Regions from separate parts of the Streptomyces sp. NPDC005899 genome, predicted to be linked through region 1. Evidence: riboswitches for the same ligand, from Rfam matches in the RefSeq annotation. Region 1 holds a riboswitch; each other region holds the start of a gene.
What was found. Region 1 has a riboswitch for cyclic di-AMP ahead of ABZ371_RS09905 (M23 family metallopeptidase). Riboswitches for the same ligand answer to the same signal wherever they lie in the genome.
Positions count from the first base shown of each region.

Region 2: it holds a riboswitch for cyclic di-AMP, as region 1 does, so the genes downstream of both, ABZ371_RS05630 (transglycosylase family protein) here and ABZ371_RS09905 (M23 family metallopeptidase) in region 1, are expected to answer to the same signal.
Region 3: it holds a riboswitch for cyclic di-AMP, as region 1 does, so the genes downstream of both, ABZ371_RS22065 (transglycosylase SLT domain-containing protein) here and ABZ371_RS09905 (M23 family metallopeptidase) in region 1, are expected to answer to the same signal.
Region 4: it holds a riboswitch for cyclic di-AMP, as region 1 does, so the genes downstream of both, ABZ371_RS22905 (LysM peptidoglycan-binding domain-containing M23 family metallopeptidase) here and ABZ371_RS09905 (M23 family metallopeptidase) in region 1, are expected to answer to the same signal.

Region 1 is NZ_JBEXWB010000053.1:4,838-9,773, forward strand. It holds gene ABZ371_RS09900 (PrsW family intramembrane metalloprotease) at 1-1,114, shown strand, start outside; gene ABZ371_RS09905 (M23 family metallopeptidase) at 1,223-2,239, opposite strand; cyclic di-AMP (ydaO/yuaA leader) riboswitch at 2,251-2,403, opposite strand; gene ABZ371_RS09910 (PP2C family protein-serine/threonine phosphatase) at 2,636-3,787, opposite strand; gene ABZ371_RS09915 (TipAS antibiotic-recognition domain-containing protein) at 3,926-4,672, opposite strand; tRNA gene ABZ371_RS09920 (tRNA-Met) at 4,836-4,909, opposite strand.
Region 2 is NZ_JBEXWB010000024.1:21,535-26,470, reverse strand. It holds gene ABZ371_RS05640 (cytochrome P450) at 1-711, shown strand, start outside; gene ABZ371_RS05635 (transglycosylase family protein) at 817-1,872, shown strand; cyclic di-AMP (ydaO/yuaA leader) riboswitch at 2,163-2,331, shown strand; gene ABZ371_RS05630 (transglycosylase family protein) at 2,332-3,030, shown strand; gene eno (phosphopyruvate hydratase) at 3,357-4,643, shown strand; gene ABZ371_RS05620 (septum formation initiator family protein) at 4,744-4,936, shown strand, end outside.
Region 3 is NZ_JBEXWB010000219.1:2,174-7,109, forward strand. It holds gene ABZ371_RS22050 (NAD(P)H-dependent oxidoreductase) at 1-355, shown strand, start outside; gene ABZ371_RS22055 (SMI1/KNR4 family protein) at 657-1,250, shown strand; gene ABZ371_RS22060 (hypothetical protein) at 1,372-1,608, opposite strand; cyclic di-AMP (ydaO/yuaA leader) riboswitch at 1,964-2,149, shown strand; gene ABZ371_RS22065 (transglycosylase SLT domain-containing protein) at 2,154-3,053, shown strand; gene ABZ371_RS22070 (hypothetical protein) at 3,277-3,855, shown strand; gene ABZ371_RS22075 (SIS domain-containing protein) at 3,917-4,810, opposite strand.
Region 4 is NZ_JBEXWB010000235.1:260-5,195, reverse strand. It holds gene ABZ371_RS22925 (aspartate aminotransferase family protein) at 1-548, shown strand, start outside; gene ABZ371_RS22920 (XRE family transcriptional regulator) at 762-1,376, shown strand; gene ABZ371_RS22915 (DUF6126 family protein) at 1,434-1,607, shown strand; gene ABZ371_RS22910 (tyrosine-protein phosphatase) at 1,721-2,530, opposite strand; cyclic di-AMP (ydaO/yuaA leader) riboswitch at 2,957-3,117, shown strand; gene ABZ371_RS22905 (LysM peptidoglycan-binding domain-containing M23 family metallopeptidase) at 3,120-4,046, shown strand; gene ABZ371_RS22900 (SGNH/GDSL hydrolase family protein) at 4,243-4,936, shown strand, end outside.

The sequences.
Region 1 (4,936 bases):
CACCTTCGCGACGCGCTGGATAGCGACGGCCACCGCGGATCCGGCGAGCGCCGACACCCTCGGCGCCACGGTGATCGCTCCGGTCGTCGAGGAGAGCGCCAAGGCGGCGGCCGTCCTGCTGATCTTCCTCTTCCGCAGACGGGAGTTCGGCGGTGTCGTCGACGGCATCGTGGTCGCCGGTTTCACCGCGACCGGTTTCGCCTTCACGGAGAACATCCTCTACCTGGGCAACGCCTTCGGTGAGGACCAGCAGTTGGGGACCACGGGTTTCGCCTCCGTGACGGCCGGGACCTTCTTCGTGCGCGTGGTGATGTCGCCCTTCGCGCATCCCCTGTTCACGGTGCTCACCGGCATCGGCTTCGGTGTCGCCGCGCTCGGCGGCAGGCGTCACCCGGTGCGCCGGGTCGTCCTGCCGCCGGCCGGGCTCCTCCTCGCCATGGGCATGCACGCCCTGTGGAACGGCTCGTCCGCCTTCGGCACGTACGGCTTCTACGTGGTCTACGGGGTCTTCATGGTCCCGGCGTTCGGGCTGGTGACGTGGCTGGCCGTCTGGTCGCGCCAGCGGGAGCTGCGGACGCTCGCCGGGGAGCTGCCCGTCTACGCGGCGGCGGGCTGGCTCGGCCCCGTGGAGCCGCTCGCGCTCGCCTCCATGCGGGCGCGTGGCCTGGCCCGCGACATGGCCAGGCACTGGAACGGCCACCCGGACCACGCCCGGGGCAGGGCCGCGGCCCGAGCGGTCGCGGAGTACGAGCTGTTCGCCACCTCGCTGGCGATGCTGCGCCGCAGGGCCCGCCACGACGGGGCCGGCCCGGACTTCGCCGTACGGGAGCGGGAGTTGCTGCACCACCTGTGGCAGCGCCGGGACGTCGCGGGCCCCGCCCTCACGTACGCGGCGTACGCGACGGGACGGATACGCGCCCACCGGTTGCCCTCGTCCGGCCCGTACCCCCACGAGCGGCCCTACTCCCAGCCGTACCCACCCGGACCGCTGCCCCACCAGCGGCCCTACGCCCCGCCGCACCCGCCCGCGCCGCACCGCCACTACAGCGGCCCCAACCCGTATGCCCGGGAGGCCGGGCAGCAGCCCGACCGTCGGCATCCCCCGCACCGGTAGGCGGTACGCCGTGACGGCGCGGAGGCCCCGCACACGCGGAACGGCGGCCCGGACGCCATGTGCGTCAGGACCGCCGTGGTGCGCCGCGCCGCGCGCCGGCGTGTGGGCTCAGATCGACAGGCCCTTGCCGCGCAGCCAGCTCATGGGGTCGATGCCCGACCCGTCAGCGGTGTGGACCTCCAGGTGGAGGTGCGGGCCGGTCACGTTGCCCGTGGCGCCGACACGGCCGATGGTGTCGCCCGTGCCGACCGTCTGACCGGCCGTCACGTCCATCGAGGACTGGTGGCAGTACCAGATCTCCGTACCGTCCTCGAGCTCGAGGACCGTGCGGTAGCCGTACGACCCCGACCAGCCGGCCGACTTCACCGTTCCGCCGTGGACGGCCTTGACCGGGGTGCCGGTGGGCGCGGCGAAGTCCAGGCCGGTGTGGTGGCCGGAGGACCACATCGAACCGGCCTGGCCGTAGGTCGACGTGATCGTGTAGGAGGACGTCGGCAGGGCGTAACTGGCGGCGAGTTTCGCGAGGCGCTCGGCCTCCGCCTTCTTCTTCGCCGCCTCCTCCGCCGCCTTCTTCTCGGCCGCGGCTTCGGCCTCCGCCTTGCTCTGCTCCTTCGCCGCCCGGGCCGCGGCCTCCTCGGCGGCCGCCTTCTCCTGCGCGGCCCTGGCCTCGGCATCGGCTCCGGCCTGCTGCTGCTCGGCCTGCTGGAGGATGCGGGCGCGCAGCGCCTCACCGGCGTCGGTCGTTCCCTGTTCGGCCTCGGCCGCGGTGATGCCCGCCGTGGTCAGTGGGGCGGCCGCGGTGACGGTCTCGTCGGCCGTCCCGGCGTCGCCGGACATGAAAGCCCCGACTCCGGGAAGGGATGAGACATCGGGAAGAGAGATGGAGACCGGCGGCTTGCTCTGCGCGGTGGCCATGCCACCCGCACCGACGGCCGCGATGACGCCGACGCCGAGGACGGTGGAGCTACGGGCGAGACCTCGCTGTTTGGCCACGCGGTGCCTGCCGCGTACGGGGCGGATGGATTCCTCGGTGGGATTCCACTCCTCCCACACCCTCTCCTCGCCACCGAACGCATCGGTCCTGAAGGGTGACGGGGCCTCGGGGGCAGGCTGATTCGACGCCACGTGGGCGCACTCCTTTCCTTCCTTATCGCCTACCGGGTTAGCTGACGGGTTCGGAGCAGGAAGGTCTCCTACGGGTCCCTTCGTCTCTGTCGAGACGCAGGTGCCCGATTCACCCCATGTAGGTGGTTCCCCGGTTCCCTTGCGGAATTCGGCGCTCGCGCACGGCGCCGCCTCTGACGACGACTGGGACAACCGCGCTGCGTTATCGAACGTTAATAGACAGCAGCCCTCGATTCCAAGCCGTTCCGGTTGATCGTTCGCACTCTCACCCCGCCCGTTCCGGGGTAAAATACCCCTAACCGGGCGAGCGACCAGGTCCCGCACGTAACGCCAGTTTCTGACGGTGCGTCAAACGTTATGGAAGTCGACGCGGTGTTCACGCACGGTCGCGGGCGGTCACCCGTCGCCCCGGCCCACGATCTTCACCGTGGTCCGACGCTCCGACTGCCCCCGGGCGGGCCGCCCGACCGCGAGGAGTGCCATGTCGTCCGTCGACCGGCCACCGGTGTGCAGGCGCACGTCGTCGGTGAGTGCGGAGAGCAGTTCCTCAGGTCCTGGGAAGATCCGGCCCCGCAGCCGGTCCGCCGGGTCGTAGAAGGCCCCGGCCGCGTTCCGTGCCTCGGAGAGCCCGTCCGTGAAGGCCAGGAGCGTCGCCCCGGCCGGCATGGCCCATTCGTCCGAGCGGTCCGGTGACGCGTCGAGACCCATGCCGATCGGCAGGGCGGGCACGCTGGGTGCCAGCACGTCGAGCGCCCCGTCCGCGTGCAGCAGGATCGGCTCGGGATGACCGCGGTTGACGATCCGCAAGGTGTCCGAACCCGCCGGGATCTCGGCGAGCACAACGGTGACGAACCCCTCCATGGAGTCGAGCCCGCCGCGCCGCGTGCCCTCCCGGGCCAGCGCTCGCTCCAGCCGCTGGGCGACCCCCTCCAGCGACAGCTCCTGTTCGGCCGCCTCCCGGAACGCCCCGATCACCACGGCCACCGCCCCCACGGCATCGAGCCCCTTGCCCCGCACGTCCCCGACGACCAGCCGCACCCCGTGCGGCGTGTCCGCGATGGCGAACAGGTCCCCGCCGACGAACTCGTCCGCCTGCGCCGCCTCGTAGCGTGCCGCGACCAGCAGCCCGCCGATACGGTCGTCCGGCGCGGGGAGCACCGCCCGCATCGCGGTCTCCGCGATCACCCGGGCCGAGGCCAGTTGCTCGTTGCTGCGGCGGACGACGGCGTTGGTGACGAGGGCGAGGCCGGAGACGGTGACCAGGGTCAGCAGATCGCTGAGCGGCACCACCTCGGTGAGCCTGCCGTCGTAGAGCCGGATGGCGAGGACCACCAGGATCGCGGCCGCTCCGGTACGGACGGTGCTGGCGAGCGAGAAGAACGGAGCCGCGAGCAGAGGGGCCGCCGCGAACAGCGGTACGGCCGTGACCTCGGCCGGGGTCACGAGGTCGACGAGCACCCCGATCCCGATCATCAGACCCGGCAGCACACGCACGAGCCGCCGGGCGCGGGCGGTGCCGACTGCTCCCCCGCGCCGATTCTCCCGCATCCCCACCTGTGCACTCCTGCCCGGTCCGCCCACGGCTGCGGACGGTACCGCGCACCGCCCCGGCCCGCCGGAGCCGCGCCGTGCGGCGGCCCGGCATGGGCCGAAGGGAGGAGCGCACCGGATCCCCGCCCCCGGAGGTCAGCCGGGGAGCCGGTGCCGCGCGTACGACGTCAGTGCATCCCGTACGAAGACGGCGGTGCCGTCCCCGTACCGATCGTAGTTCTTCCCGAAGCGCGGATCGGCGACATACATCTCGCCGATGCCGATCACATACGACCGGGTGACCCTGGCGGTGACCGACAACCACTCGACGTGCCGGCGGGCGATGTCCTGCGCCACCTCGCCGTCCGCGTCGAGGCCCGCCGCCCTGGCCTCCCCGTAGTCCCGGGCGATCGCGTCGTGCGTCTGCTGGAAGGCGGTCCGCTCGGCCGGGCTCAGGCCGCGCCACCAGCGGTCACCGCGCTCGTACGCCTCCCGGCCCCAAAGTCCGGTCACCTCCTCCTCGTACACCGTGTGGTCGAAGCCGTCGAGTACGTCTCCGGGCATGAGTTCCTTCCCCTCCTCGGTCCTGTGAAGTGTGGTCCGCACCGAGGCGATCTGCCGGCCGATGCGCTCCCGCTCCTGCTCCAGCAGGCACAGATGGGCCCTCAGCGCCGCCGAGGTGTCCCGCTGCCCCTCCAGTACGTCCCTGATGGCGGACAGCGAGAGCCCGAGCTCCCGGAGCAGCAGGACACGCTGCAGCCGGACGAGGGCGTCCTGGTCGTAGTAGCGGTAGCCGTTGGCCCCGATCCGGCTGGGCGTGAGGAGACCGAGATCTCCGTAGTGCCGGAGCGTGCGGCTCGTGGTGCTGGCTCTTCTGGCGATTTCCTGGATGGACCACTCCATGCCGGAAACGCTAGATCTTTACGCGGCGTCAAGGTCAAGCGCACCGCGGGGAGCGCGTGCGGGGGCAGGCGTGCGTGGGTGCGTGCAGGTAACCGGGGACGGGTCAAAGGCGCACACGACAGAGGCCCGGATCCTTGGAAGGATCCGGGCCTCTGTCTTCTAGTAGCGGGGACAGGATTTGAACCTGCGACCTCTGGGTTATGAGCCCAGCGAGCTACCGAGCTGCTCCACCCCGCGCCGTTGTGATTGCAACTCTACGGCATC
Region 2 (4,936 bases), on a different contig from region 1:
AGGTCGGTCAAGAAGATGCGCGGATACCTCGCCGAACTCATCCACCGCAAGAGGGAGGATCCCGGTGACGACCTGATCTCGGGGCTCATCCGGGCGAGCGACCACGGTGAGCACCTCACCGAGAACGAGGCCGCGGCGATGGCGTTCATCCTCCTCTTCGCCGGTTTCGAGACGACCGTGAATCTGATCGGCAACGGCACCTACGCCCTGTTGCGCGATCCGGAGCAGCGCGGACGGCTGCAGCGCTCCCTCGCCGCGGGCGAGGAGGGGCTGCTGGCCACCGGCATCGAGGAACTGCTGCGGTACGACGGTCCGGTGGAGCTGGCCACCTGGCGGTACGCGACCGAGCCCGTGACCCTCGGAGGGCAGGACATCGGGGTCGGGGACCCTGTCCTCGTGGTGCTGGCGGCCGCGGACCGCGACCCGGAGCGCTTCCGGGACGCGGACGTCCTGGACCTCGCGCGGAGTGACAATCAGCACCTCGGGTACGGCCACGGGATCCACTACTGCCTGGGAGCGCCGCTGGCCCGTCTGGAGGGGCGGACGGCGCTGGCCACCCTGCTGAGGCGACTTCCTGACCTGCGGCTCGCTCCGGAAGCCGACGACGTGCGGTGGCGCGGCGGGCTCATCATGCGCGGACTGCGCACTCTGCCCGTGGAGTTCGATCCCGGACAAAAGGGCACCGAAGGTGACAGTCTGTCAACTCCGTGACTTTCACGTGATCTCCCCTGCATCGACTTGTGACACACGTTCGAGTGCGGCTAGGTTCACCGTTCGACTCACCCGTCACATGTCAGTCACACGGAAGGCAATCCCATGGGCTCCGCGAACGGCAGACACCGTCGCCCTCGTCAGGCACCCGCCATCGTCGTCGCCGCGGGCGTGACGGGATCGGCCATCGCCATCCCGCTGCTCGGTGCGGCAGGTGCGCACGCCGCCGAGGCGTCGACCTGGGACCGGGTCGCCGAGTGCGAGAGCGGTGGCATGTGGAGCGCCGACCTCGGCAACGGCTACTACGGCGGCCTGCAGTTCTCGCAGGACACCTGGTCGGCCTACGGCGGCACGGCGTACGCGGCGCGGGCCGACCTCGCCAGCCGCTCGCAGCAGATCGCGGTCGCCGAGAAGATGCTGGACGCCAAGGGGCCGCAGGCGTGGCCCAGCTGTGCGGTGATCTCCGGTCTGGCGATGGACGACTCGCTGCCGGGCGTCGACCCGGGCGGTGACCCGAGCGCCGCACCGGCGGACTCCGCGAGTCCCTCGGACACGTCCGTGCCGGCGGCATCGGACGGGACCGGCAAGGCGGACAGGTCGGGCGCATCGGGCGCGAAGGGTGACGCCGGCGCGGGGGAGCGGGACGGAGAGGGTGCCGAGGGCGGCAAGGCCGCGGGTGCCGAGGCGTCCGGCAGTGCCGGCTCTCCTGCGTCGTCCCCCTCCGCCACCCCCTCGCCCGACGCCTCCGCCGACGCCGGAGCCGCACGGGGCGAGGATGTGACGGGCGGCAAGCACCGCGGCACCCCGGCTCCCGAGGCGAGCGCCGGGACGGGTGCGGAGAGCGACCGCGAGTCCGGCCGGCACGCCTCGCGCGGTGACGCCGAGGCGCGCAAGGGCGCGGCGGCGGGCCTCGGTGGCACGTACACCGTCCGCGAGGGCGACAACCTCTGGGCGATCGCCGACGCGCAGGAGCTGCCCGGCGGCTGGCCCGCTCTCTACGAGGCCAACAAGGACGAGCTGGGCTCCGACCCCGACCTCATCCTCCCGGGCCAGGATCTCGACCTCGGGGTCCACGAGGCGGCGGACTCCGCCACCGCGGACACGGAGGCAAGCGCGAAGACCGGGGCGGAGACCGGCGCGGGGTCCCCCGCCGGCGACTGATCGAAAACGGGAAAACACCCCGAAAACGGGGGTAGTTCAGAGGCCTATGTCCACTTATGCGTAAGTGAGACATGGGTCTCTTTGCTTCAACTGGCGCACCACGGCCGCCCGCTCGGCTCAGATCGCCTCCGACCTGCGGAAACGATTGACCTTGCGAGGGCGGTTCGCGCTGATAACCCGTTATGTCCATCTTTGAATGTCGGGGTTGCCTGTGTTTACGGTCGTAACCGCTCGCACCGCGGGCACCTTCGACCGTCACGCCGAATCCTGCCGTCGGCCGAAGGGGACAGACGCGTAAAGCGCCGTAGGCAGGAGCGGGGGACCCAGGTAAGTGCCGTGCCCGGCCGTCGAGAGACGGTCAGGACCGGCTTGGGGTGAAGTCGCCTGCCACAGCGGGCGACCGGGCGACTCACAGCCCGAACCCGACAGCTCACCTCGTAGGCGTCGGTGAGGAGAACCATGCTGCTTTCCAGCAAGGCCAAGCACCGCCGCTCGTCCAAGGCCGTCCGTGTCGCCACCCTGGCCACAGTCGCCGGCGCCGCCGTCGCCGTCCCGCTGATGGGTGCGACGGGCGCCTCCGCCGCCTCCGTCTCCACGTGGGACGCCGTCGCGCAGTGCGAGTCCGGTGGCAACTGGTCCATCAACACCGGCAACGGCTACTACGGCGGCCTGCAGTTCTCGGCGTCCAGCTGGGCGGCCGCCGGCGGTACGCAGTACGCCTCCCGGGCCGACCTGGCCACCAAGAGCCAGCAGATAGCCACCGCCGAGAAGCTTCTCGCCATGCAGGGCCCGGGTGCCTGGGCCTGCGCGGGAGCCGGCGGTCTGACGAACGACGGCGTGGACCCGGGTGTCGACACCGGCTCCGCGAAGAACGGCGACACGGCCCCGCAGGCCGCGCCGGAGCGCAAGGCCGAGCAGCCCACCACGCGCAGCGAGAAGCGCACGGCCCCCGAGGCCGAGAAGACCGTCACCACCCCGACCGGCGGCAAGGTCGCGAAGGGTGACGGCGAGTACAAGGTGAAGACCGGCGACACCCTCAGCAAGATCGCCGCTGCGGAGAACGTCAAGGGCGGCTGGCACAAGCTGTTCACGCTGAACGACGACATCGTCCAGAAGGCCGACCTGATCTTCCCGGGTCAGCAGCTCCACCTGAAGTAGTCCCGGAGCTCTCCTCCCTCCGGGACGAGGGTGCCCGTCGGCACCCGAAGTGCTCCCCGGCCCGGCGCGCTCACACCCCCCGTGTGCGCCGGGCCGGGGCGCGTCCACGGGTCCGCGGAGGGCCGGCGATGCCGGTGAGCGTTCAACCTTTGTAGTTACTGGCCAGTAAATTTCTGGAGATTCGCCCGGAATGCAGGCTCTTGGGTCCTTTTTCGTCCCAGGGGACGGGCGGTCGGCCGACGGAGCGGGCCGGGCCGGTTAGGCTCGTGTCGCAAGGCCACAGTGACCCTGCACATCCAGTGTCATATCCCAGAAGGAGATGCCTCGTGCCGTCCATCGACGTCGTCGTAGCCAGGGAAATCCTCGACTCCCGGGGCAACCCCACGGTCGAGGTCGAGGTCGGCCTCGACGACGGCAGCACGGGACGTGCTGCTGTTCCGTCCGGCGCCTCCACCGGCGCGTTCGAAGCCATCGAGCTTCGCGACGGTGACCCCAACCGCTACCACGGCAAGGGCGTCGAGAAGGCCGTCCTCGCCGTGATCGAGCAGATCGGCCCGGAGCTCGTCGGGTACGACGCCACCGAGCAGCGCCTCATCGACCAGGCGATGTTCGACCTGGACGCCACGGAGAACAAGGGCTCGCTCGGCGCCAACGCCATCCTCGGCGTCTCGCTCGCCGTGGCCCACGCGGCTTCCGAGGCATCCGACCTCCCGCTCTTCCGCTACCTCGGTGGCCCGAACGCGCACCTGCTGCCCGTTCCGATGATGAACATCCTGAACGGCGGCTCGCACGCCGACTCCAACGTGGACATCCAGGAGTTCATGATCGCGCCGATCGGCGCCGAGTCCTTCTCCGAGGCCCTGCGCTGGGGTGCGGAGATCTACCACACGCTGAAGAAGGTCCTGAAGACCAAGGGCCTGTCCACCGGTCTCGGTGACGAGGGCGGCTTCGCGCCGAACCTCGAGTCCAACCGCGCAGCCCTCGACCTCATCCTCGAGGCCGTCAAGGAGGCCGGTTACGTCCCCGGCCGCGACGTCGCGCTCGCGCTGGACGTCGCCGCGTCCGAGTTCTACAAGGACGGCGTCTACGAGTTCGAGGGCAAGTCCCGCTCGGCCGCCGAGATGACCGAGTACTACGAGGAGCTCGTCTCCGCGTACCCCCTGGTCTCCATCGAGGACCCGCTGTACGAGGACGACTGGGCCGGCTGGAAGGTCATCACCGACAAGCTCGGCTCCAAGGTGCAGATCGTCGGCGACGACCTCTTCGTCACCAACCCCGAGCGCCTGGCCCGCGGCATCGAGGAGGGCTCGGCCAACGCGCTGCTCGTGAAGGTCAACCAGATCGGTTCGCTCACCGAGACGCTGGACGCCGTCGAGCTCGCGCAGCGCAACGGCTTCAAGTGCATGATGTCCCACCGCTCCGGTGAGACCGAGGACGTCACCATCGCCGACCTCGCCGTCGCGGTGAACTGCGGCCAGATCAAGACCGGCGCACCGGCCCGCTCGGACCGTGTCGCCAAGTACAACCAGCTGCTGCGCATCGAGGAGATCCTCGACGACGCCGCGGTGTACGCCGGTCGCTCCGCGTTCCCGCGCTTCCGCTTCGAGGGCTGACAGCCCCCGGCAGGAGCTCGGCGCACAGCCTCCGTCCGTCCCCGCACTCGGTCCCGTACCGTGTGCGGGGACGGACGTGCGTAACGGGGAGGCGTGAGAGATGGCCGGGAAGGACCGCGACCGGTTCTCCACCACGACCAGGCTGCGGCTGCTCGGCGAGCAGACCGCGGCCCGTGTCTACCGCTCCCAGAGCCGGCGTCAGGCCCGCCGCTCGCGGCTCACCGGCCGGGCGGCGTTCCTGGCGCTGATCGTGTGCTCGCTGGTGGTCGCCCTCGCGTACCCGATGCGGCAGT
Region 3 (4,936 bases), on a different contig from region 1:
CGTGCGCGTCGTCCGGCGAGCCGCGCTCTCGGCGACGGCGTCCGACGTACTCGACGCCGACGGAATCCTGCTCGGCACCCCGGCGAACCTCGGTTACATGTCCGGTGCCCTCAAGCACTTCTTCGACCAGGTCTACTACCCGTGCCTGGACGAGACGCGCGGGCGGCCCTTCGGCTACTACGTGCACGGGGGAAACGACGTCACCGGTGCCGTGCGGGGCGTCGAGTCGATCACCACGGGCCTGGGATGGCGCCGTGCGGCCGATGTCGTGACCGTCACCGGCGAGCCGGGAAAGGCGGACGTCGAGGCCTGCTGGGAGCTGGGGGCGACGGTCGCCGCCGGCCTGATGGACTGACGGTGTGCCTCCGGCGGCGCCCCCTGACGGCGCGGGCCGGGGGTTCGCGCGGTGGCCCGCCCCACCGCCTCGGCGCGCGGCCCGGCCGGTGCTCCCGCCGCCCGCCCTCGCGGCGGTGTGATGCATGGGACCTGCGTATCGCTGGATTCTGTGGGAGGAGCGGGTCCTCCCGTGGACAGGCGGGAGTCGCCAGGTGCGGGTACGGGGCATGAGCGGCTGGATTCCGCGGACCCGGCGGATCGGGCGGAGCGCGGGACGAGGGCGGCCGGCGTTACCGGGGCCCATCGAGGCCCTCGGGCCCTTGCTGCCGACCACGTACGGAATCGACGAGCAGGTCGACTGGGCGGTGGCCGAAGCCCGCTGGGGTGCCCGCTTCCCGGCGGACTACAAGGCCTTCATGCGGGCCTACGGGGAGGGCTCGGTGGACGACGCGATCGTCGTCCACCGCCCGCTGCCCGTGGACGCCGGGGAGGGGGAACGGACGCCCGACGCCATGGCCGAGCGGACCGTCGCCGTACGGCAGGTGTGGAGGGCGGAGGCCGACGAGGTGTGGGCCGATCCCGCCGGCCCGGACCTGCTGCTCGACCCCGGTTCCCTGCTCGCCTGGGGGGCTACCGCCGAGGCCGCCGTCCTGTGCTGGCTGACGATGGACGAGGACCCCGACCGCTGGCCCGTGGTGGTCTGCGGAGACCGCTCCGCGCCCGCTTTCGCGCTGTACCGCTTCGGGATGGCCGAGTTCCTGCGCAGACTGCTGACCGGCGGCTTCGACATGTCACCGGTGACCGTGGACGGCACGGCGCGGACGCGCCCCCACACGTTCGTCAGCCGGGCCGTGCAGCGGGCCCGCCGTGGAGCCGGCCTCGACCCCTGGACGGGTGCGCCGATGGCCGGCTGAGCCGAAGCCACGGCAGGGCCGGGACCGTCGGGGCCAACCCCCGACGTGCCACCGGCCCGAGCCGGCCACCGGGTCATGACGTGCTCACGGGGCCCCGGCTCCGGCGGCCGGGGCCCCGGGCTCAATGACGCCTCCAGGTGAGCTTGCCGCCGCCCACCCACCGCACGACGGCCGGGTCGTCGAGGTCGTGGACGGTGATACCGGCGGCCGAAGCGGCGAGCAGCACGTCCGTCATCGAGGCCGCCCCGCCGACGACCTCGCCGTCGATCTCGACGATGCGGAAGGGCGGGTCCCCGGGCTGGACGGGCAGGACGGTGATCCGTGGCTTCGAGAGGTCGGGGTTCACGCTTTCGGTCATACGGAGACGCGTTCCACGCGACGACCCTCGGTATGCCCACACTTGAGGCAACTGAGTCGTATGCCCGATTTAGGTTCTTTCTTGAGTTAATACCTTAATTTCCATACGGGTGTTGTCGAGGGCCTCGCTGTCGCCGCGCGGCGCAAATCGCCCTTATCGGGCGCCGTGACCAGCGTCACCCCACGCGTCCGGGACGCTGTCACGCCCCACCCGGTTCCCTTGCGCCCCAGAGAAGTTGAGAGTGGCGTGTGGGGTCGGTTACATGAATGCGCATGAATTGATCTTGCCTGTGAATTGTGATCACGAATTCGGGGCTTGTTCCTTTCGGCATTTCTCGCCTACGGTCACCATCACTCCGGATGGAACGCCGAATCCTGCCGCCGTCCGGGAACCCGACCACATCTCGTACGGCAGGAGCGGGGGACCCAGGTAAGCGCCGATCCGGTATCCGGAACGGCTCGGGGTGAAGTCGCATTCGCATGCGGCCGGGCATCTCCAGCCCGAACCCGACAGCTCACTTCGCAGGCGACGGAGAGGAATTCAGCATGCCCGCAAAGTCCAAGCACCGTCGTTCCAGGGCCAGTTCGCTCACCCGCGGCATCATCGCCGTGAGCACGGGTGGGGCCGCCCTCGCCCTCCCCGTGATCGGCGCGACCGGAGCGTCCGCCGCACCGGCGCACCCGGTGGCCGTGGAAAAGGCGACGACGTCGACTTCCGTGTCCGGCAAGGAAATTGCCGCACACAAGTCCGCACCCGTCACCTATTCCGTGATCTTGGGTGATTCCCTTTCCAAGATCGCCCGTGACCATTCCGTGAGCGGTGGCTGGCAGGAGCTGTACAACGGCAACCGAAAGGCTGTCGGCGGTAACCCGGACCTGATTCACCCCGGCCTGAAGCTGACCATCGGCGCCAAGTCCTCCGGTAATGCGGCGGACGCCGCGGGTAAGGACGGGAAGAAGGCCGGAAACGCGGCCGAGGCCGATTCCGCCACCTCCGCCTCCCCGGACGGCGCCGAGCGGAGCACCGACCGCGCGGACCGCTCCGAGCGGACCACGGAGCTCGCCGCGCAGGGTGCGCCGGCCGCCGTCGCCACCGAGGCCGTAGCCGCCGAACCGGTCGCGTACACGAACGACCTCGACGGCTGGATCAAGGAGTCGCTGGCCGTCATGGCCGAGCACGGCATCCCCGGCACCTACGAGGGCATCCACCGCAACATCATGCGCGAGTCCTCGGGCAACCCGCTGGCCATCAACAACTGGGACATCAACGCGATCAACGGAGTCCCCTCCAAGGGGCTGCTCCAGGTCATCGACCCCACGTTCCAGGCCTACCACGTGCCCGGTACGTCGATGGACAGCTACGACCCGGTCGCCAACATCACGGCAGCGTGCAACTACGCGGCCGACCGGTACGGCTCGATCGACAACGTGTTCGGTGCCTACTGAGCAGTGACCGCGTGACAGCGGACCACCGCGTCTGACGGGTGGTGCGGGTTCTGACGGGCCCGCACCACCCGTCTTCGCGTGCGCGGGACGACGGGAAGGCTGTGCACGCCGCCCGGAGCGGACGTCGGCCGCAGTGCCCGCACGGGGTGCGGGCGTACGTGTCCTGGGCCCCCGGCTCCCGGGCGACTGGTCACGTACAGGTTCGTCGTCCATACTGCCCGCCGTGGAGCAGCGCATAGATTCCAACACGAAGCCAGCGTTCGCCGCGGGCACGGACCCGGCGTACATCCCCGGCCTGACGGCCCCTGCCCCCGCGCGGACGGAGGAGGAAGCGGAGAAGGCGCCCGAGGGAGCCGACGTGCCCGCCGGGTCGCGGAGCCCGGCTGACGCCGCGGCTGCCGGTGACGAGGCGCGGGAGTCCACCGAGAGGGCCGCGGCGGACGACCCGGCGGATCGGGAGGACGCCGACGGCTCTGCGGCAGGGCGCGACGCGGACCCCGCAGAGGCGGAGCCCGCGGCGGAAGGGCCCGTCTTCGAGGTCAGTGACCGGCGCGGGTCCATCCGGGTCGACCGGGACGGTGTCCGGTTCACGCTGGACGACCAGGAGGCGGAGTTCGACTGGTCCGAGATCGGCGCTGTCGAGGTCAAGACCGCCCGCTTCGGGCGCCGGTTCACCGTCACCGTCCACCTGTCGAGCCGCCGGTGGTTCAACGCGGAGGTCGAGGCGGCGGCCCGGAGCAGCCTCGCGCAGTGGACCGCGGACCTCGACGCGGCGCTCGACGCCCACTTCGACGAGGCCTGACCCGGTCGCGTGACGCGGGTGCCGGGCCCCGCCCGCCCGGCACCCGCGTCCGTACGTGAAGTCAGGCGCCGGCCGCTCCACCGAGGACCACCGACCGGGTCAGGTGGCGGGGCCGGTCCGGATCGAGGCCCTGGGCGAGTGCCCGGGCGATCGCGAGCCGCTGCACCCTGACCAGATCCGCCAGCGGGTCCAGGCCGCTCTCCACCCAGCGGGCACCGGTCGCCCGCACCTGCTCGGCCAAGCCCCGCGGTGCGGTGCCGAACATCCAGGTGGCCGTCCCGGCCGTGGCGATACTGATGGGGCCGTGGCGGTACTCCATCGCCGGATACGACTCCGTCCAGGACAGCGACGCCTCCTTCATCTTGAGCGCCGCCTCGTTGGCCAGCCCCACCGTCCACCCCCGGCCCAGGAAGCTGAACTGGGTGCACGCCGCCAGTCCTTCGGGCAGCGGCTCGGCCAGCGCGGTCTCCGCGTCCCGCACGGCCTCCTCGCGGTGCAGCCCGAGGTGGGCCCGGAAGAGGGTCAGGGCCGTCGTGGCGAACCGGGTCTGCACGACCGACCGTTCGTCGGCGAAGTCGAGCACGACCACCTCGTCGGCGGCCTGCACGACCGGGGCGGCGGGGTCGGCCGTCACCGCCAGGGTGGCCGTGGTCCCGCGCAGCCGGAGCAGCAGGTCGAGCACCTCCGTCGTCGTCCCCGAGCGGGTCAGGGCCACGACCCGGTCGTACCGGCGGCCGAAGGGGAACTCCGAGGCGGCGAACGCGTCGGACTCGCCCTGGCCGGACTCCTCGCGGAGCGAGGCGTAGGCCTGGGCCATGTAGTAGGAGGTGCCGCAGCCGACCACGGCGATGCGCTCACCCGTCGTGGGAAGGGCCGCGGCGCGGTCGACGGCGACCCGGGCCGCGCGGCGCCAGCACTCGGGCTGGCCGGCCGTCTCGGTCTCGACATGAGACATGTCCACACTCCGCTTCCACTGCTGCTCCGCCGCACCGGGAGGCGCCCGGCCCGGTCGGGGCTGTACCTGAGATGTGCCGCACCTGGGATGTGCCGTACTGAGTCGTACCGGACCCGCCCTCGGCGG
Region 4 (4,936 bases), on a different contig from region 1:
TCGGCAAGGACTGGATCTTCAAGCGCGTCTACTCCTCCATGGACCGCGTCCTCGTCCACTCGGCAAGCTTCGGCTCCAACGCCCAGGCCATGGCCGCCGGCCTCGCCGTCCTGGCGGTGATGGACGACGAGGGAACCGTCGCGAACGCCCGCCGCACCGGTGACCTCCTGCGCGAGCGGCTCGCCGCGCTCGTCGGCCGCTACGAGCTGCTGCACGAGGTGCGGGGGCGCGGCCTGATGATCGGCATCGAGTTCGGCCGGCCGTCGTCGCTGAAACTCCGCAGCCGCTGGACGATGCTGCAGGCGGCCCGCAAGGGACTCTTCGCCCAGATGGTCGTCGTGCCGCTGCTGCAGAAGCACCGGATCCTCACCCAGGTCTCCGGGGACCACCTGGAGGTGATCAAACTGATCCCGCCGCTGGTCATCGGGGAACCCGAGGTGGACCGCTTCGTCACCGCCTTCACGGCCGTCATGGACGACGCGCACAACGGTGGCGGACTGATGTGGGACTTCGGGCGGACGTTGGTGAAGCAGGCGGTCAGTGGCTGACGGGCCCCCGCGCCCGCTCCGCGCCACCGCTGAGTGGTCCTGGTCCCTCGGAGTGCGCCGGCCCGTGCCCCCGTCCTGAGCCGGTGGGCGGTGGCGGGCGGTGGTGGGTGCCGGTCCGGTGGTGGGTCCGGTGCGGTCCGTGGCTCCGGCGCCGCGTTTTGCCTCGTAGGTAAGAAAGTTGCCTGTGAGGAAAGACGCTGGCTCAATGGAGGCATGAACCCTCCAGAGGCAGGACCGCACACAGAGCTGCCGGGTATCGCGCCCCGCCTGCGTGACCTGCGCCGCAACCGGGGCCTCACCCTGGAGGGCGCCGCCCGGCGGGCCGGGCTCTCCCCGGCCCACCTGTCCCGGCTGGAGACCGGCAACCGCCAGCCTTCGCTGCCCATGCTGCTCGGCCTCGCCAGAATCTACGGTACGACGGTCTCCGAGCTGCTCGGTGAGATGCCGCCCGAACGTGACGCGATCGTCCGGGGCGGACCGCTCGGGGGAGCGGGCGCCGAGGCCGACGGCTGGCTGTACCGCCAGGCGGGCGGCTCCGGCCGCGCCATGCAGGCGCTGCGGGTCCACGTGCCGTACGGCACCCAGGGCGACCTGGTCCGCGTCCATCCCGGCGAGGAGTGGCTGTACGCCCTGGACGGCCGGCTGAGGGTCGTGCTCGGCGAGACCGTGCACGACCTCGGGCCCGGCGACAGCGCGCACTTCGACTCGCTCACGCCGCACCGGATCGCGGCACTCGCCCGCGGGGGTGCCCAGCTCCTCTTCGTCCACACGCTGCTGCAGAGCCCCACCGCCGAACTGTGCCTGGGCGGCGGACCCCAGCGCTTCTGACCTCCGACGGGCCCCGCCCGGAAGCCCCCGGCCACGTGGCCGCAAGGAAGGAACCCCATGTCCGACTCGGAGCACTACGACCCACTGACGCCGCGCCGGCCGCAGGGGCAGGACACCCAGGAGCGCAAGATGCCCCGGGGCGTCATCATCCGGCTGTTCGCCTACCTGGTGGCCGGGCACGTCGTCGCCGCGTTCCTCTTCCTCCTGTTCACCGTGGCGGGCAAGGGCTGACCGGGCCGGCCCCGACCGGCCGCCGCCTGAGCGCGAGCACAGGCGGACGACGGGCGGATCGGGGCTCGGCGCCGACAGGGTGCGCGGTGCGGACCGGGGGAGCGATGTGTTCCCTACGCGTCCTCGAGGAGCCGTTCACGCAGCCTCTCGCGGGTCTCCGCGGACAGCTTCAGGCCCTCCTGGAGGTAGCGGTCCGTGCTGCCCCAGGTCTCCCGGATCGTGGTGAAGGCGGCGGCGAGGTACTCCGGGTGCGCGCCGAACAGCGGATTCAGAAGCTCCAGCACCTCCTGCGACATCCCCACGGACGAGGTGTCGCTGCGCTTGATGCGGTAGCGGCGGTGCGCGTCGTTGGACTTGAGGTAGTCCGCCTCGATGGCTTCCTCCTCCACACCGACGGCCAGCAGCGAGACGGCGATCGACAGCCCGGCCCGGTCCTTGCCGGCGGCGCAGTGCATGAGCGCTGGCACGCTGTCCCGTGCCAGTGCGTGCAGCACGCGGCTGTGCTCGGCGGTGCGGTCCGTGATGATGGCCCGGTACGAGGCGATCATGCGCGCCGTGCCCTTGCCGTCGGCGAGGATCGAGCGCAGCTGCTGGATGTCCCCGTCCCGCACCAGGCGCCAGAACTCGGCGCCGTCGGCCGGGTCGGAGAGCGGAATGCTGACATTCCGGACGCCCGGCAACTCCACATCGTCTCCGTCGAGCTTGCGGTCGGCGGCGTTGCGGAAGTCGAACACCGTGTGCAGGCCGAGGCCGGCGAGGAACGCGGCGTCCGCCTCGGTGGCGTGTGCCAGGTGACCGCTGCGGTAGAGGCGCCCGAGGCGCACCCTCCGGCCGTCGACGGTCGGCAGACCGCCCACGTCGCGGAAGTTGCGGACACCCGTGAGTTCGATGTCCGTCGGCGGAACCTCTGGCAGCTGCGTCACAAGGACTCCTGAAGTGTCTGGCGCCGGCGCCGCTCGCCGGCGAAGGGCACGCTCGCGACGATACGACATGGGTGCATCCAGCAACTTGGTGACCTCGGCCCGCGCACGGCCTCCCGGTCCGGAGCGTCTGAAGGCCGCGTGCGACATGTCCGTATTGGTGCTTTTAGTAGAACATGCCGTTCTTATGCGGGAGATGGGTGGCCCCAGGTGACCGGGATCATATCCGTGACGGTGTGTGGCGGAACTGCGGACGGGTATTCCCGATGCCGCGCGGAAAGCCAAGATCGGTAATCCACGGAGTGTGACCGGAATTCGGAAGCGGAAATGAAGCGCTCATTCCGGTCGGCGGGAGACGGCTTGTTCCCCACGTCCCGACTCGCTTACGGTCACCGTCAATCCGGACGGAACGCCTAATCCTGCCGCCGCCCGGAATCCGCACCGACTCACGTGTGGCAGGAGCGGGGGAACCAGGTAAGCCGCCGACCGGAGGGATCCGGGACGGCTCGGGGTCAAGTCGCGTCCACCGCGGCCGGGCATCTCCAGTCCGCACCCGACAGCTCACCTCGCAGGCGCCGGAGAGGAAAGCACCATGCCCGCAAAGGGTAAGCACCGCCGTACGAAGACCGGGCCGATCTCGCGTGGCGTCATCGCCGCGGGGGCCGGCGGCGCCGTCCTCGCCCTTCCGCTGATCGGCGCCACGGGCGCCAACGCGGCGGAGCAGGCCGCCCCGGCCGTCAAGCCGGCAGCCGCGGCGGCCCAGGCCGCCCCGACCGCGTCGGTGGCGAAGAAGCAGAGCGCCCCCACGACCTACTCCGTGGTCTCCGGTGACTACCTGTCGAAGATCGCGGCCGAGCAGAAGGTCGAGGGCGGCTGGCAGAAGCTGTACAAGGACAACCGCGAGGTCGTCGGCGACAACCCGAGCCTGATCCTCCCGGGCATGAAGCTGATCCTCGGCGCCAAGGCGTCGGCCCCCGCCGAGAAGGCCGCGCCCGCGAAGCCGGCTCCGTCCGAGCCCGCCCCGAAGGCCGCGGCGCCCAAGGCCGCCGCCCCGGCGGAGAAGACCGCCGACGCCACCGCCGCCTCCGCGGCGACGGACGAGAGCAACGGCTCCGGCTACACCACCCCGGTGGCGGGCGCCGGCGTCACCACCCAGTACCACGCCGCCGGTTCCAGCTGGTCCAGCGGTTACCACACCGGCTCCGACTTCCAGGCGGCCTCCGGCACGAGCGTCCGGTCCATCGGCCCCGGCACCGTGGTCTCGGCCGGCTGGAGCGGTGCGTACGGCAACGAGATCGTCATCCAGCACAGCGACGGCATGTACTCCCAGTACGCCCACCTGTCCTCGCTCGAGGTCTCGGCCGGCCAGACCGTCACCGGCGGCCAGCAGATCGGCCTCTCCGGTTCCACCGGCAACTCCACCGGCCCGCACCTCCACTTCGAGGTCCGCACCGGCCCGGGCTACGGCTCGGACGTCGACCCGATCGCCTACCTGCGCTCGCACGGCGTCTCCATCTGACGCAGCCGCGAGGCGTGGCGGCCGTGTCGGGCAGTGGTCCGGCAGAACGGCAGGGAAGAGGGGCGGTGCGCGGCGGCGCACCGCCCCTCTTCTTATTCCGGCTTTACCAAAATCTGACCGGGTGGTCTATCTCACCACCCGTCAACCCCGTATTACGGTCGCGTAGGTCACATTCGAGGGTGCAGGATATTCCCTTGTGGCAGACGATTCGAGAAACACACAACGAGGCATCATCGGGTCGTACGCAGCGATTGGCGACAGCTTCACCGAGGGCGTCGGAGACCCCGGCCCCGACGGGAGACTGGTCGGCTGGGCGGACCGTTTCGCCGTCCTCCTCGCGGACCAGCTCCCGGTACCCGACGCGGCGGCCGGACCGGTGGACGACCCGCACGGGCATTTCCGATACGCCAATCTCGCCGTACGCGGGCGCCTCCTCGACCAGATAGTCGCGGAGCAGGTGCCGCGCGCCAAGGAACTGGCCCCCGACCTGGTCAGCTTCTGCGCGGGCGGCAACGACATCATCCGGCCGGGCTCCGACCCGGACGACGTGGCCGAACGCTTCGAGCGCGCGGTCGCGGACCTCACGCGGGCGGTCGGCACCGTGATGGTCACCACCGGCTTCGACACCCGTGGCATCCCGGTGCTGCGGCACCTGCGCGGCAAGATCGCCACGTACACCGCCCACGTCCGCTCCATCGCCGACCGCTACGACTGCCCGGTCCTGGACCTGTGGTCCCTGCGGTCCGTCCAGGACAGGCGTGCCTGGGACACCGACCGGCTGCACCTCTCGGCCGAGGGACACACCCGGGTCGCACTGCGTGCCGCCCAGGTCCTGGGCATCGAGGTGCCGGCCGACCCCGACCAGGTGTGGCCCCCGCAGGTGCAGCGCG